One region of the Gordonia sp. YY1 genome, then DNA from elsewhere that is predicted to be linked to it. Evidence: predicted binding sites of a transcription regulator. Region 1 holds the regulator's gene; each other region holds the start of a gene.

What was found. The regulator LexA, encoded in region 1, represses DNA repair genes until DNA is damaged. The targets are predictions, from matches to a motif close to CGAACANNTGTTCG.
Region 2: BPODLACK_RS14580 (HNH endonuclease signature motif containing protein) is a predicted target of LexA. The motif match lies at 2,330-2,343, and genes of this name have one in related genera.
Region 3: BPODLACK_RS04425 (HNH endonuclease signature motif containing protein) is a predicted target of LexA. The motif match lies at 2,081-2,094, and genes of this name have one in related genera.

Annotation. Positions count from the first base shown of each region.
Region 1 covers NZ_WXYI01000002.1:411,534-415,677, reverse strand. The annotation lists gene hrpA (ATP-dependent RNA helicase HrpA) at 1-598, shown strand, start outside; gene nrdR (transcriptional regulator NrdR) at 572-1,039, opposite strand; gene BPODLACK_RS05110 (LysM peptidoglycan-binding domain-containing protein) at 1,139-1,705, opposite strand; gene lexA (transcriptional repressor LexA) at 1,942-2,649, shown strand; gene BPODLACK_RS05100 (phosphoenolpyruvate--protein phosphotransferase) at 2,627-4,144, opposite strand, start outside.
Region 2 covers NZ_WXYI01000010.1:94,085-98,228, reverse strand. The annotation lists gene BPODLACK_RS14590 (glycosyltransferase family 4 protein) at 1-1,101, shown strand, start outside; gene BPODLACK_RS14585 (demethylmenaquinone methyltransferase) at 1,183-1,890, shown strand; gene BPODLACK_RS14580 (HNH endonuclease signature motif containing protein) at 2,370-3,989, shown strand; partial or broken gene BPODLACK_RS14575 (oxygenase MpaB family protein) at 4,034-4,144, opposite strand, start outside.
Region 3 covers NZ_WXYI01000002.1:268,645-272,788, reverse strand. The annotation lists gene BPODLACK_RS04435 (acylphosphatase) at 1-62, opposite strand, end outside; gene BPODLACK_RS04430 (OsmC family protein) at 66-524, opposite strand; gene BPODLACK_RS04425 (HNH endonuclease signature motif containing protein) at 628-2,022, opposite strand; gene mutM (bifunctional DNA-formamidopyrimidine glycosylase/DNA-(apurinic or apyrimidinic site) lyase) at 2,210-3,070, opposite strand; gene rnc (ribonuclease III) at 3,083-3,823, opposite strand; gene BPODLACK_RS04410 (YceD family protein) at 3,816-4,144, opposite strand, start outside.

The DNA of each region.
Region 1 (4,144 bases):
CTATGCGGATCTCGATACATTGCTGGCCGACTGCACACGCCGGGCGATCCGCGACGTCGTCGCCGGCCTTCACGCCGGGACCGCGTCCGCCGTGCGTTCACCCGAGGCGTTCCGCACCCTGACGGAGAAGATCCGTCCACGGATCACCGAGTCGGCTCCGGAGTATTTCTCTCTCGCGGTGGAGTCGCTCGGCTCGGTGGCGCCGGTACGCGCCGCGATCGACCGTCATGCGGGTTCGCTCGCCGCCGACGACGTCGCCGAACAACTCGACAACCTCGTCTTCGACGGATTCGTGGCCGCCACTCCGCGACATCATCTGGAGAACGTGCCGCGCTACCTCGCGGCCGCCGAGGCACGGTTGACGGCACTCCCGGCTTCCGCCGCGCGAGATCAGGCCGGAGTCGCCGTGATCGACCGCGTGACCGAACGGTGGGCGCAGCGGCTGGCCCAGGTACCCGAACACCGGAAAGCGCACGTCAACGACGAGGCGCAGTGGCTCGTCGAGGAGCTGCGGGTCGGATTGTTCGCCGAACGGCTGGGCACCGCGTTCCCGGTGTCGGAGAAGCGGGTCCTACGAACTCTTGACCGACTCGGCTGAAGCGGCCCGGAGGTCGTCGATCTCGCGCTGGAAGTCCTCGAGGGAGTCGAAGGACCGGTACACCGACGCGAAGCGCAGGTAGGCGACCTCGTCGAGGTCCCGCAGCGGCTTCAGGATCGCGAGTCCCACCTCATTGCTGGGGATCTCGGCCGAACCACTGGCGCGGACGGTGTCCTCGACCTGCTGGGCGAGCTGGGCGAGAGCGTCCTCGGCGACGTGGCGCCCCTGGCATGCGCGCCGGACACCTCGCATCACCTTCTCGCGACTGAACGGTTCGGTGACGCCGTTGCGTTTCACCACCGAGAGGACCGCACTCTCCACGGTCGAGAAGCGTCGCCCACACTCCACGCAGGAGCGGCGGCGCCGGATGGCCTGCCCCTCATCAGCGACACGCGAGTCGATGACCTTGGTGTCGTCGTTCTTGCAGAAGGGGCAGCGCATCGTATCCTCACGCAGGTCACGGGACGCTCTGATGCAGCCGCGCCGCATGCCGGGCCGGTGCTCGGCTGGTCCCTGTGGCATCGAGGATACCGCCCGGCCTCAGTGGTACCGGGGGGTGAGGAGCGGCTGGCCGACGCGCAGCCCGCTCGACGCGAGGTCATTCAGCTGGATGATCTCGTCGACGACGGCCTCACGCGGCATCTCGGGGGCGACCCGCGAGGCGATCGTGCTCAGCGAGTCACCCGACCGAACGTGCACGACCTCGGTGCCGACCGCGGCAGGCGTGACCGACGCGGCGTAGTTCTGGCCGACGACCGCGATGACCCACACGGCCAGGGCGAGCGCGACGCCGGCGAGGACAGCGGTCGCCGTGCGGCGACGCCGGCGGATGACGGCCGCGGGAGCCGCCTCGGCGGGACGCCACGCCGGGACCACCGGTCCACGACCGCGCATACCCACCGGCGACGCGCACTGGGTGGACGCGACGCGGCGGACCCGGACCGCCGATTCCGGCACCGGACGGTTGTCGACGGGCCGCCGGGCGTCTCCCCGACGTGTCGGGCGCGGACGCTCCAGGACGTCGCCGCGGACGGGACCGCCGTGCCGGGCGGGGTCGTGCCGGGCGGGGTCGAGGTGGACGGGGTCGATGAGAGTGGCGGTGCGCATGGTGCCCTCCGTGTATCCGGTCGAACGGTGTTCGTGAGTGGGACCGCGTCGTCCCGGTCGAACTGTTCGAATGTCGATCATCCGTTCGATGAACTGATGTTCGATTTGTAGCACGGCACTCCGACAATTGTCTCGCGACACGTCGAACAAATGTTTGATGCGGTCGGCGTTCTCGGCTAGGCTCGTCGAAAGACAAGCGATCTACCAGCACGTTCGGAATCGAGAGGAACCCGATCATGAGCGATGACGGCGGTAAGCGCACCGGAGCGCGGGGCGCCGACGAGCCCGTCACCCCGGCGGACATGGCGGCTGCCGAGGCGTCGCTGACGCCGCGGCAGCGCGGAGTTCTCGAGGTGATCCGCAAATCCGTGCGAGAACGCGGTTACCCGCCGAGCATCCGCGAGATCGGTGACGAGGTGGGTCTCACCTCGACCTCCTCGGTCGCCCATCAGCTGCGGACGCTCGAACGCAAGGGCCTTCTCAAACGTGATGCCAACCGTCCGCGGGCGGTGAACATCGCGCCGAGCGAACCCCCGACGCCGACCTCGCCGACCGGCGGAGCACTGCCCGAACCCACTTTCGTACCGGTGCTCGGCCGGATCGCCGCAGGCGGACCGATCCTCGCCGAGGAAGCCGTCGAGGACGTGTTCCCACTCCCCCGGGAGCTCGTCGGCGAGGGATCGCTGTTCCTGCTGAAGGTCGTCGGCGAGTCGATGATCGACGCCGCGATCTGCGACGGCGACTGGGTCGTCGTCCGCCAGCAGAACGTGGCCGACAACGGCGACATCGTGGCCGCGATGATCGACGGCGAGGCCACGGTCAAGACCTTCAAACGCCAGAAGGGTCATGTCTGGCTGATGCCGCACAACGAGTTGTTCGACCCGATCCCGGGCGACGAGGCCGTCATCCTCGGCAAGGTCGTCACCGTGATGAGGCGAGTCTGACCTCGTCACTGTCGAGTACCGCGGCGACCGCCGCGCGAGCTGCAGCCGGATCGGTGGCGGCCAGCGCGGCCGCCGCCGCGTTTTCGCAGGTTGCCAGGGTGACCGCGCCGAGCCGGGCGCCGACCGCGGGCGCCGCGACGGGAGCGCTCGACAACGAGGTCACCCCGAGTCCGACCAGCACGCAGGCGAGATGCGGATCGGCCGCGGCCTCTCCGCAGACGCCCACCGGTTTGCCCTGATCACGTCCGGCCCGGGCGACCGTTGCGACGAGATGCAGCACGGCCGGCTGCCACGGATCGGTCAGCGATGCGAGCTCGGCGGACATTCGGTCAGCGGCCATCGTGTACTGCGTGAGGTCATTGGTGCCGATCGAGACGAAGTCCACCTCGGCCAGGATCGCCGGGGCCAGGATCGCCGCGGCGGGAACCTCGATCATCACACCGGCGACGAGTCCACGCTCGCGCACCTGCGCGGCGAATGTCGCCGCCTCGGCGGGTGAGGCGATCATCGGGGCCATGACCCACGGCTGCGCGTCGGCCTCCAGCGCCGCCCGGGCGATCGCGTCGAGCTGGCGCGCGCGGATCTCGGGGTGCGCCAAGGCGATTCGATCGCCGCGCACACCGAGTGCCGGGTTGGCCTCGTCGGGATGGGTCACGAAGCGCAGCGGCTTGTCCGAGCCGGCGTCGAGGGTGCGGATGACCACCTTGCGGCCGTCGAAAGCGTCCAGCACCTCGCGATAGATGCCCGCCTGCTCGTCGACCGAAGGCTCCTCGGCGCGCTCGAGGAAGGCCAATTCGGTACGGAACAGTCCGACACCCTCCACCGGGTGATCGGTTGCTGCGCGGGCCGACGACCCGTCGGCGACGTTGGCCAGGATCGCCACCTCCACCCCGTCGCCGGTGCGACCCGGACCCGACCATCCGGCGACGCGAGCGGCGTGACGCCGATACTCCTCGACTCGGGCTCGCGCGGCGGTGTCATCGGGGTCGACGGCGATCTCACCCGTGGTGCCGTCGACGAGGATCGCCGTACCCGCATCGATCCCGACGAGTCCGGACACCGCGACGACGCACGGGATGCCGAGCTGACGGGCGATGATCGCGGTGTGGCTGGTGGGCCCACCCAGTCGCGTCACGAGGGCAATCGTGGTGGTGGGGTCGAGGCCGGCCGTGTCGGCGGGTGCGAGGTCGTCGGCCAGCAGGATCGAGGGCACCTCCGGCGTGGACAACCCGGGTTCGGGCAGTCCCAGGAGCTCGGCGAGCACGCGGTCGCGGACGTCGTTGAGGTCCGTGACCCGCTCGGCCATCAGGCCGCCCAGCTTGGTGAACACCGCGGCGAACTGTTCGGTGGCGGCAACGGCGGCCGACGGTGCCGGCGTACCCCTGGCGATCAGGGCCGACGCCGCACCGATCCAGCCGCGGTCTTCCGCGAGTCCGGCGGTGGCGGCGAGTACTTCCGCGGCGACGCCGGTGTTCTGCGACGCGCGCTCACGGAG
Region 2 (4,144 bases), on a different contig from region 1:
AACTCCGTCCTGCGGGTCGTCGAGCATCTGGAATCCACCGGCCACGAGGTGGTCGTCATCGCCCCGGACACACCGCGGAGATGTTCTTCTGCGCCGCGGATCGTGGGGCGGCGGACCGCGGTGCACCTGGTGCCGTCGGTGCGGGTTCCGCGGGTGACGTCGCTGCCGGTCGGGGTTCCGATGCCGCTGCTGTACCGGGTGCTGCGCGACTTCGGGCCCGACGTCGTGCACCTGGCCTCCCCGTTCGTGGTGGGCGCGGCGGGCGCGGTCGCCGCGCGCGCGCTGGGCGTGCCGGTGGTCGCGGTCTTCCAGACCGATGTGGCCGGGTTCGCGGCGTCGTACCGGCTGGGTGCGGTGGAGAAGGCGGCCTGGCGATACACCCGCCTGTTGCACGAGATGTGCGATCTGACGCTGGCGCCGTCGAGCGAGACGATGACCGCCCTCGCCGTGCGCGGCGTGCCGCGGCTCCGGAAGTGGGGGCGCGGCGTCGACCTCGACCTGTTCGCGCCGGACCGTCGGGACGAGGCTCTGCGCGCGCAGTGGCGGCAGGACCGCGACCACGCGCTGGTGTGCGGATTCGTGGGTCGGCTGGCGCCGGAGAAGCATGTCGAACGGTTGGCCGGGCTGTCCGGGGACCCGCGGGTGCGGTTGGTGATCGTCGGCGACGGTCCCGAACGCGCTCGCCTCGAACGCTTGATGCCGGATGCGGTGTTCACCGGCGAGCTCCGCGGCGACGCGCTGGCCCGGGCGTACGCCTCGTTCGACGTCTTCGTGCACGCGGGCGAACACGAGACGTTCTGTCAGACGATCCAGGAGGCGATGGCCAGCGGCCTGCCGGTCATCGCCCCCGCTGCCGGCGGACCGTGCGATCTGGTGACGCCGTTCCGCACCGGGTACCTGCTCGAGGTCGCGCGATTCGAGGCCGCCCTGCCGGCAATCGTCGACTCGCTGCACGACGATGCGGTGCGGGCCGCGTTCGGTCGGGCGGCACTCCAGGCGGTGCGGTCACGGACCTGGCCGTCTGTGTGCGCCGAGCTGGTGGGGCACTACCGGTCGGTGACCGGGGCGGGTGCCGCGGCCGAGTTCGACCGGCCCGCCTGATCGCCGGGACACCGGTCGCGGTGGCGGCGTGCGGCGTACCTCACGCTCGTCGTGGCGCCGGCGCGCGGTAGCGTGAGCGGCATGGCATCGACGGGCGCGAACCCACCTCAGCGAGCAAGTCTGGAGAAGGATCCGGCCGAGGTCGCGGCCATGTTCGACGGCGTCGCCCGACGCTACGACATCACCAACACGGTGCTGTCCTTCGGGCAGGATCGCGGGTGGCGCAAGAAGACACGCAAGGCGCTCGACCTGCGTCCGGGTGACATCGTGCTCGACCTCGCGGCCGGGACCGCGGTGTCGACGGTCGAACTGGCGTCGTCGGGTGCCCACTGTGTGGCCGCCGACTTCTCACTCGGCATGCTCAAGGCCGGCGCCCACCGCGACGTGCCCAAGGTCGCGGCCGACGCGCTCTCGCTCCCGTTCGCCGACGACTCCTTCGACGCGGCCACCATCTCCTTCGGGCTGCGCAACGTCAACGATGTCCCGACTGCGCTCGCCGAGCTGCGTCGTGTGCTGAAACCCGGTGGGCGACTGGTGGTCTGCGAGTTCTCCACGCCGACGTTCAAGCCGTTCCGCACCGTGTACATGGAGTACCTGATGAAGGCGCTGCCGGCGGTGGCGACGAAGGTGTCGAGCAGCCCGGACGCGTATGTCTACCTGGCCGAATCGATCCGGGCCTGGCCCGACCAGTTCGCGCTGGGCGACCTGATCCGCGACGCCGGCTTCGACCAGGTGCGCTGGCAGAACATGACCGGCGGGATCGCGGCGATCCACTCCGCCCGGGCCTGACGTCCCCGACGCCACTTCGAAAACGACGTCGCATGCGACCTCGATCCGGTCCGGCGACGTCAGCTGGCGTCGCAGATCCCGAATCGGTGTCGCATGCGACTTCGGTTGTGGGGCAACGAGGTAGGAGTGCGTGCAGTCCGATCGGTGGGTAGCGAGCTGGCGAGGAACCCTTCGCTACCGTGGTAGCGAGCTTGCGTGCGGTCTTTCTGTTCCTTGAGTAGCGAGCTTGCGAGCAACTCTCCGCTCTCTGAGGCGAGTTTGCGAGGAACCTTCCGCTCCTTGGGTAGCGAGTTTGCGAGCGGTCTTTCTGTTCCTTGAGTAGCGAGCTTGCGAGCGTATCGAAAGGCCCCTCTACCAGACACCACCGACAAGTCCGGAAATGAATCTGATCCTCGATACTCGTTGCGAGGCAGCCGAATTGCGCCTACAGTCGAGTTATCGAACACGTATTCGAGTCGACGTCTCCAGGGGGTGACCACATGACCGATCACGCACTGCGCGATGACACCACCACACCGCCACCCTCGGGTCCCGCCGTGTTGGTCGGCCAGATCCACACCCTCATCGATCAGCTGCAGACAGTGAACCTGACCGGGTGTTCGGATGCCGAACTGGTCGATGTCGCGGTAGAGACCGAACGGGCGATCGCGCGACTGACTTTCGCCGGCGATCGTCAGATCGTGGAAGCCACCGAACGTGATCTGCCGCGCAAGACCGGGCATCGCAGCATCATCCAGTTCATGACCCACCGCCTGCGGATGGCCAATCCCGGTAAACGTCTCGAACAAACCCGGGCCACCGCATCGTTTCCTGATCTGACCACCGGTGAACCCCTCGCACCCGCACATCCGGCGCTGGCCGAGGCGTTCGCCGCCGGGCGAGTCGGGTCCGCGCACGTGCACGCGGTGCTCGACGTGCTCGACCAGATTCCGCACGCCGTCGCCCATGATGTGCAGGTCGCGGCCGAACAGCAGATGGCCGAGATCGCGGTCGAGCACACCCCGGCCGACATCACCCACCTCGGCGCCCGACTCCTGGGCCATCTCGACCCGGACGGCACCCTCGCCGATGATGCGGATCGGCAACGTCGCCGCAACTTCTGGCTCAACCGGCAACGTGCCGACGGGACCGCGAAACTCAACGGCACCCTCACCCCCGAGTTGGTGGCGCGGTTGGAGATGATGCTGGCCGTGTGGGCGAAACCCGGCATGAACAACCCGCATGATGCTGAATCCCCGTGCGGGTCGATCGAGGACGCCGACCCCGACCAGCTGGCAGCCGCGGCCGAGCGTGATGACCGCAGCCCGGCGCAGTTGAACCATGACGCGTTCAACGCGCTACTCAAAGCAGTGTTCGACGACGGCATGCTCGGCACCAGTCACCGCGGACTGCCGGAGCAGTTGATCGTCAAAGCTGACCTCAATGATCTGATCCGTGAAGCCGGGGTGGCGACGACGGCGACCGGCACGTTGATCCCGATCCCGGATCTGATCAAGCTGGCCGCTGATGCGCAACCGTGGTTGGCGGTGTTCGAAGATGCCACCGCGGTCCCGTTGTACTTCGGACAAGGCAAACGATTGGCCACTCGCGAACAACGCCTGGTGTCCTTCGCCCGGCCCGACGGCGAATCGTGCTCCACTCCCGATTGCCGCGTACCCGCCGCCCACGTGGAAATGCATCACGCCCAAATCGATTGGGGTGACGGCGGATTCACTGACATCACCAACCTCACTCCCGCCTGCACCCGACACCACCACATGGTCGGTAACCAACCCGGCCAATACACCACCCGCATGGTCCGCGAAGGACCCGATGAAGGCCGCTGTACCTGGCAGCTGAACGTCGAACCCGGTGCCCCTCCGAATCCGGAGCGGATCAATCGGCGACCTGATCTACCGCGCCGGTTCGCCGAACATTTGAAACAGGTACGCGAGGAGATCCACGGACCCGACCCGGCGTCCGGCGATGAAACACGCCTCGAGATCCGCGAAGTCATCGGCCACCAATCCGAGGCGCCCGTAAACCGGGGTCTGTCTCTCAAGGACCTGTCGCCCATCGAACTGCGATGCGCCGCACTCCTCGGACTCAACAAGATCTGAACCCCTCCAGCGCGGTGACTCTCCGAGCTCGGAGAACCGCAGGGTCAGGAGCCGGTGGCCTGCCGCGCGTCCTCGGCGATCAGGTCGTGCGGGACCGGGCAGCCGGTAGGCGCGGACTGTGCTGCGCCGGAACCCTTCTCGGGATTCGACGCGCC
Region 3 (4,144 bases), 140 kb from region 1:
AACCCCACGCCCTGGACGTGTCCGTGCACGAACGCGGATAACCGGACGGGGTCGGCACTCATGACTCAGTCCGTCACGATCTTCAGGTCGACCTCGGCGCCGGCCTTGATGGTGCGGCCGACCGTGCACACCGCGTCGATGGCGCGCTCGACGACGACGAGCAGCCGCTGTGCGGCATCGGGGTCGAGTTCGGAGAGGTCGACCTCGAGGATCTCCTCGATCCGCGGGTACACCTCGTTCTCGCGGTCGGCGTCGCCGCTGACCCGGATGGTGGCGTCGTAGTCGTCGCCGAGGCGGCGCGACAGCGGCCGGTCCGAGGACAGGCCGGTGCAGGCCGCGAGGGCGATCTTGAGCAATTCGCCCGGCGTGAAGACGCCGTCGACGTCCTGCGAGCCGATCAGCACCTCGGCACCGCGCGAGCTGCGCCCGGTGTACCGGCGGGTCCCGGTGCGCTCGACCCAGAGGTCGGTGCGCGCGGGCTCCGCAGCCTGGGCCGGGGCGGCGGTGTTCTGTTCGATCGTCATGCTGGGATGAGTCCTCTCAGGCGGCGGGGCGGCGCTGGCACCGCAGACCATAGTAAGAGCCGGGGATCAGTAAAGATTCCCCAACCAGTCGCGCCCGACGTCGTCAGGCAGCTGCCGCCTCTCGGCTCGCGTTGCGTTCTTTCCATTCCCACACCGCGTAGATCACCTCGGTCGCATACCCGAGGTCGAGCTTGCCGCCACCCACAGGCACCGTCGCATCCGCCGCCACCCGCTCGTCCGGCGACCACTGCCCCGGCGCGCGTGTCGCGGGGCTCACGTCGATCACCGAACCACCCGGCCCGTGGAACGAAAAACGTTGCGACCCATGAGCGGTGATGCTGAACTCACCCCGATGCAGCGCACGGTGACAGCTTCCACACAACAGAATCAGGTTGTCCAACCCGGTCTCCCCACCGGCTGACCAGAACACCACATGATGGGCGTGCAGATGCCGTGTGCGTTCACAGCCGGGCATCTGACAGCACCGGTCCCTCACGAACAACGCCCTGACCAGTGCCCTGTTCGGCGTTCGCGACTTACGCCCCAGCCCCAGCAACGCCAACTTCCCTGGAGCTCCGGACACCCTGCTGGACAACACCTTCCGAACCGCAGCACCACAGTGCGCCTCCTCCAGTTCGGCCTCCGACAGCGCCGGCCCGTCATCGAGGTGGGCCTGTTCTCCACCCTCGTCGGTATGGATCAGGATCTCGGCTCCCGGCGCGAGATCAGGCATCGCGATCCCGTCGTGCACCATGTCGGCCATCGCCACCACCGCCGGCGCCAGATTCGACGGCACATTCCGCCACAGGTCCCGGCGATTCGCCGGCCTGACCTCGGAGTCCCGTTCACCATCCACGGTTTCCAACTCACCCGCAGCGTTCCGCGGAACGCTCGACACCGCGGGCAGATCCGCATCGTCGAAGGTCCGGGTGCGCTCGTACTCGGCACGGACCACACCGGCCAGGAACCGGGCACCATCAAGCGGAGACAACCTCAGCGACACAGACAAGGAGCCATCCGCATTCCACTTGCACCGGCCCGTCGACTCCGCCGGGGTGCGATTCTCCGGCTCGATGCCACGATCCCGATCGATCTGTCCCATCGCACGTACCGCCCGCTCCAGCTGCGACGCCGTGCACGACGACGCCAGGTTCACCAGCTCCTTCTCACGCAACGGGGTCGCCACCCGCGTCAGCGCCCGCACCTTCGAATACGACAACCGCCCCGCACCGAACGCCTGCCGAATCAGCGGTAACTCCGTCAGAGCCTTCGCCACCCGGACCTGCTCCTGCGCTGTGCGTTGAGAGACACCCGCCTTCCACGACAACCAGTGTGCGAGCGAATGAATACCCGGCCCCCTCCACGACTGCCGCTCATCCAACTCCGCAACCAGAGACAAGAACTCGGCCGTGAGCGCGGTGATCTGCGCGGCATAACCCAGCACTCTGCTTTCCAACGCCTCATCGGACAGAGACGCCGGATCCGCGCCATCGAACATCGACGACACATTCTCACCGTGCAATACCGAAACAGACACCCCAAGCCCCCCAGCTGTTCGAACGGATATGCGAACAACTTAGCGGCGCCCACCGACAAAACAGCTGGTCACGTCGCGTCGCGCGTTCCGCGGAACGCTCATCACGTTTCACCGGACGCGTCAGAGCTGCGCAGGAAGTGTCAGTGACTCAACGTGCACGGCGCCGAGGCACGGTCTGGCACTTCGGGCAGAAGTAAGAGCTGCGGTTCATGAACGATTCCCGGCGCATCAGCGTCCCGCACCGGCGGCACGGCAGCCCCTCGCGTCCGTAGGCGTTGAGCGAGCGTTCGAAGTAGCCCGACTGGCCGTTGACGTTGACGTACAGCGCGTCGAAGGACGTACCCCCGACCTCTACCGCCTCGGTCATCACCGCGGTCGCCGCATCGATCAGTTCGAGGAGCTTCTTGCGCGAGATCGTCTCCGCGATACGTGCGCCGTGCAGTCGCGCACGCCACAGCGCCTCGTCGGCGTAGATGTTGCCGACCCCGGAGATGACGGTCTGATCGAGCAGGACGCGCTTGATCTCGGAGTGCTTGGCCCGCATCCGGGTCACCACTGCTGCCGCGTCGAAGGCGGGATCGAACGGATCGGGCGCGATGTGCGCGACCGACACCGGGATGTCGTCCACATAATCGTCGAGATGCCATCCGCCGAACGTGCGCTGGTCGACGAAGCGCAGTTCGTTGTCGTCGTCGAGGGTGGCGCGGATGCGGAGGTGGGTGTGGTCGGGTGCCCCATTGCGGGCGATGAGCATCTGTCCGCTCATGCCTAGGTGTACGACCAGGGCGACACGATCGGCGTCGTCGGCGAGGTCGATCCACATGTACTTGCCGCGGCGCCGCACCCCGGTGACGTGTTTGCCGGCCAGACGTCCGATCAGATCGGGTTCACCGCCGACATGACGACGGGCGGCACGCGGGTGCAGTACCTCGACCGACGTCACCGTCCGCCCGGTCAGGTGCTTCTCGAGACCCATTCGCACGGTCTCGACCTCGGGTAGTTCAGGCATGTACGCCGAATCTCAGGACGCAGCGGTGTCGGACGCGGCAGCGCGTTCGGTGAGTGCCGTCCACGCGAGGGCCGCCGCCTGCTGCTCGGCCTCTTTCTTGGTGCGTCCGACGCCCTCGCCCAGGTTCTCCCCCGCGACCATCGCGATCGCGGTGAACTCCTTGTTGTGGTCCGGTCCGGTGGACGAGATCTGGTACTGCGGCGGGCCGTAACCGCGTTCCGAGCTCAGCTCCTGCAGCGAGGTCTTCCAGTCCAGCCCCGCGCCGAGTTGCCCGGCCTTCTCGATGCGTTCGTCGAAGAGCCGCAGGATGATCCGCTGCGAGGTCTCCAGCCCGTGACTGAGAAACACTGCGCCGAACAGCGATTCGAGGCCGTCCGCGAGGATCGAGTCCTTGTCGCGGCCGCCGGTCATCTCCTCGCCGCGGCCGAGATACAGGTACTTGCCCAGGCCGCCCTCGTCGCCGAGCCCCCGCGCCACGTCGGCGAGCGCGTGCATGTTCACCACGCTGGCACGGATCTTGGCGAGCTCACCCTCCGGGCGGTCCGGGAATCGGAGGTACAGGCGTTCGGTGATCACCACACCGAGAACGGAGTCCCCGAGGAACTCGAGGCGCTCGTTGGTCGGCAGCCCGCCGTGCTCGTAGGCGTAGGAGCGGTGCGTGAGCGCCAGTGTCAGAAGGTGTTCGGGGATGTCGGTGTCGAGAGCGGCGAGTAGCGCGGCACGACGACCGTCCTCGCGAGTGGTCTCAGTCACGACGTTCCTGATCGCCCGGTTTGTCCCCGTCCGACGTGTCCCCGTCCGACGTGTCGCCGTCCGGCTTGTCGTCGCCGGTGAGCTCGGAGAACTTGTTCGCGAGACCGGCCCACCGAGGGTCGATCAGCTCGTGCGCGTGGCCGGGTTCGGCGACCGCCAACCGGATACCGCACACCTGGCAGAGCCCGGGGCAGTCCGGTGAACACAGCGGCGACATCGGGAGTTCCAACGCCACCGCGTCGATGATCGCCTGTTCGAGATCGATGCGGTCGTCGACGATGCGGTGCACATCGTCTTCCTCGGTAGTCTGCTCGGTCACAC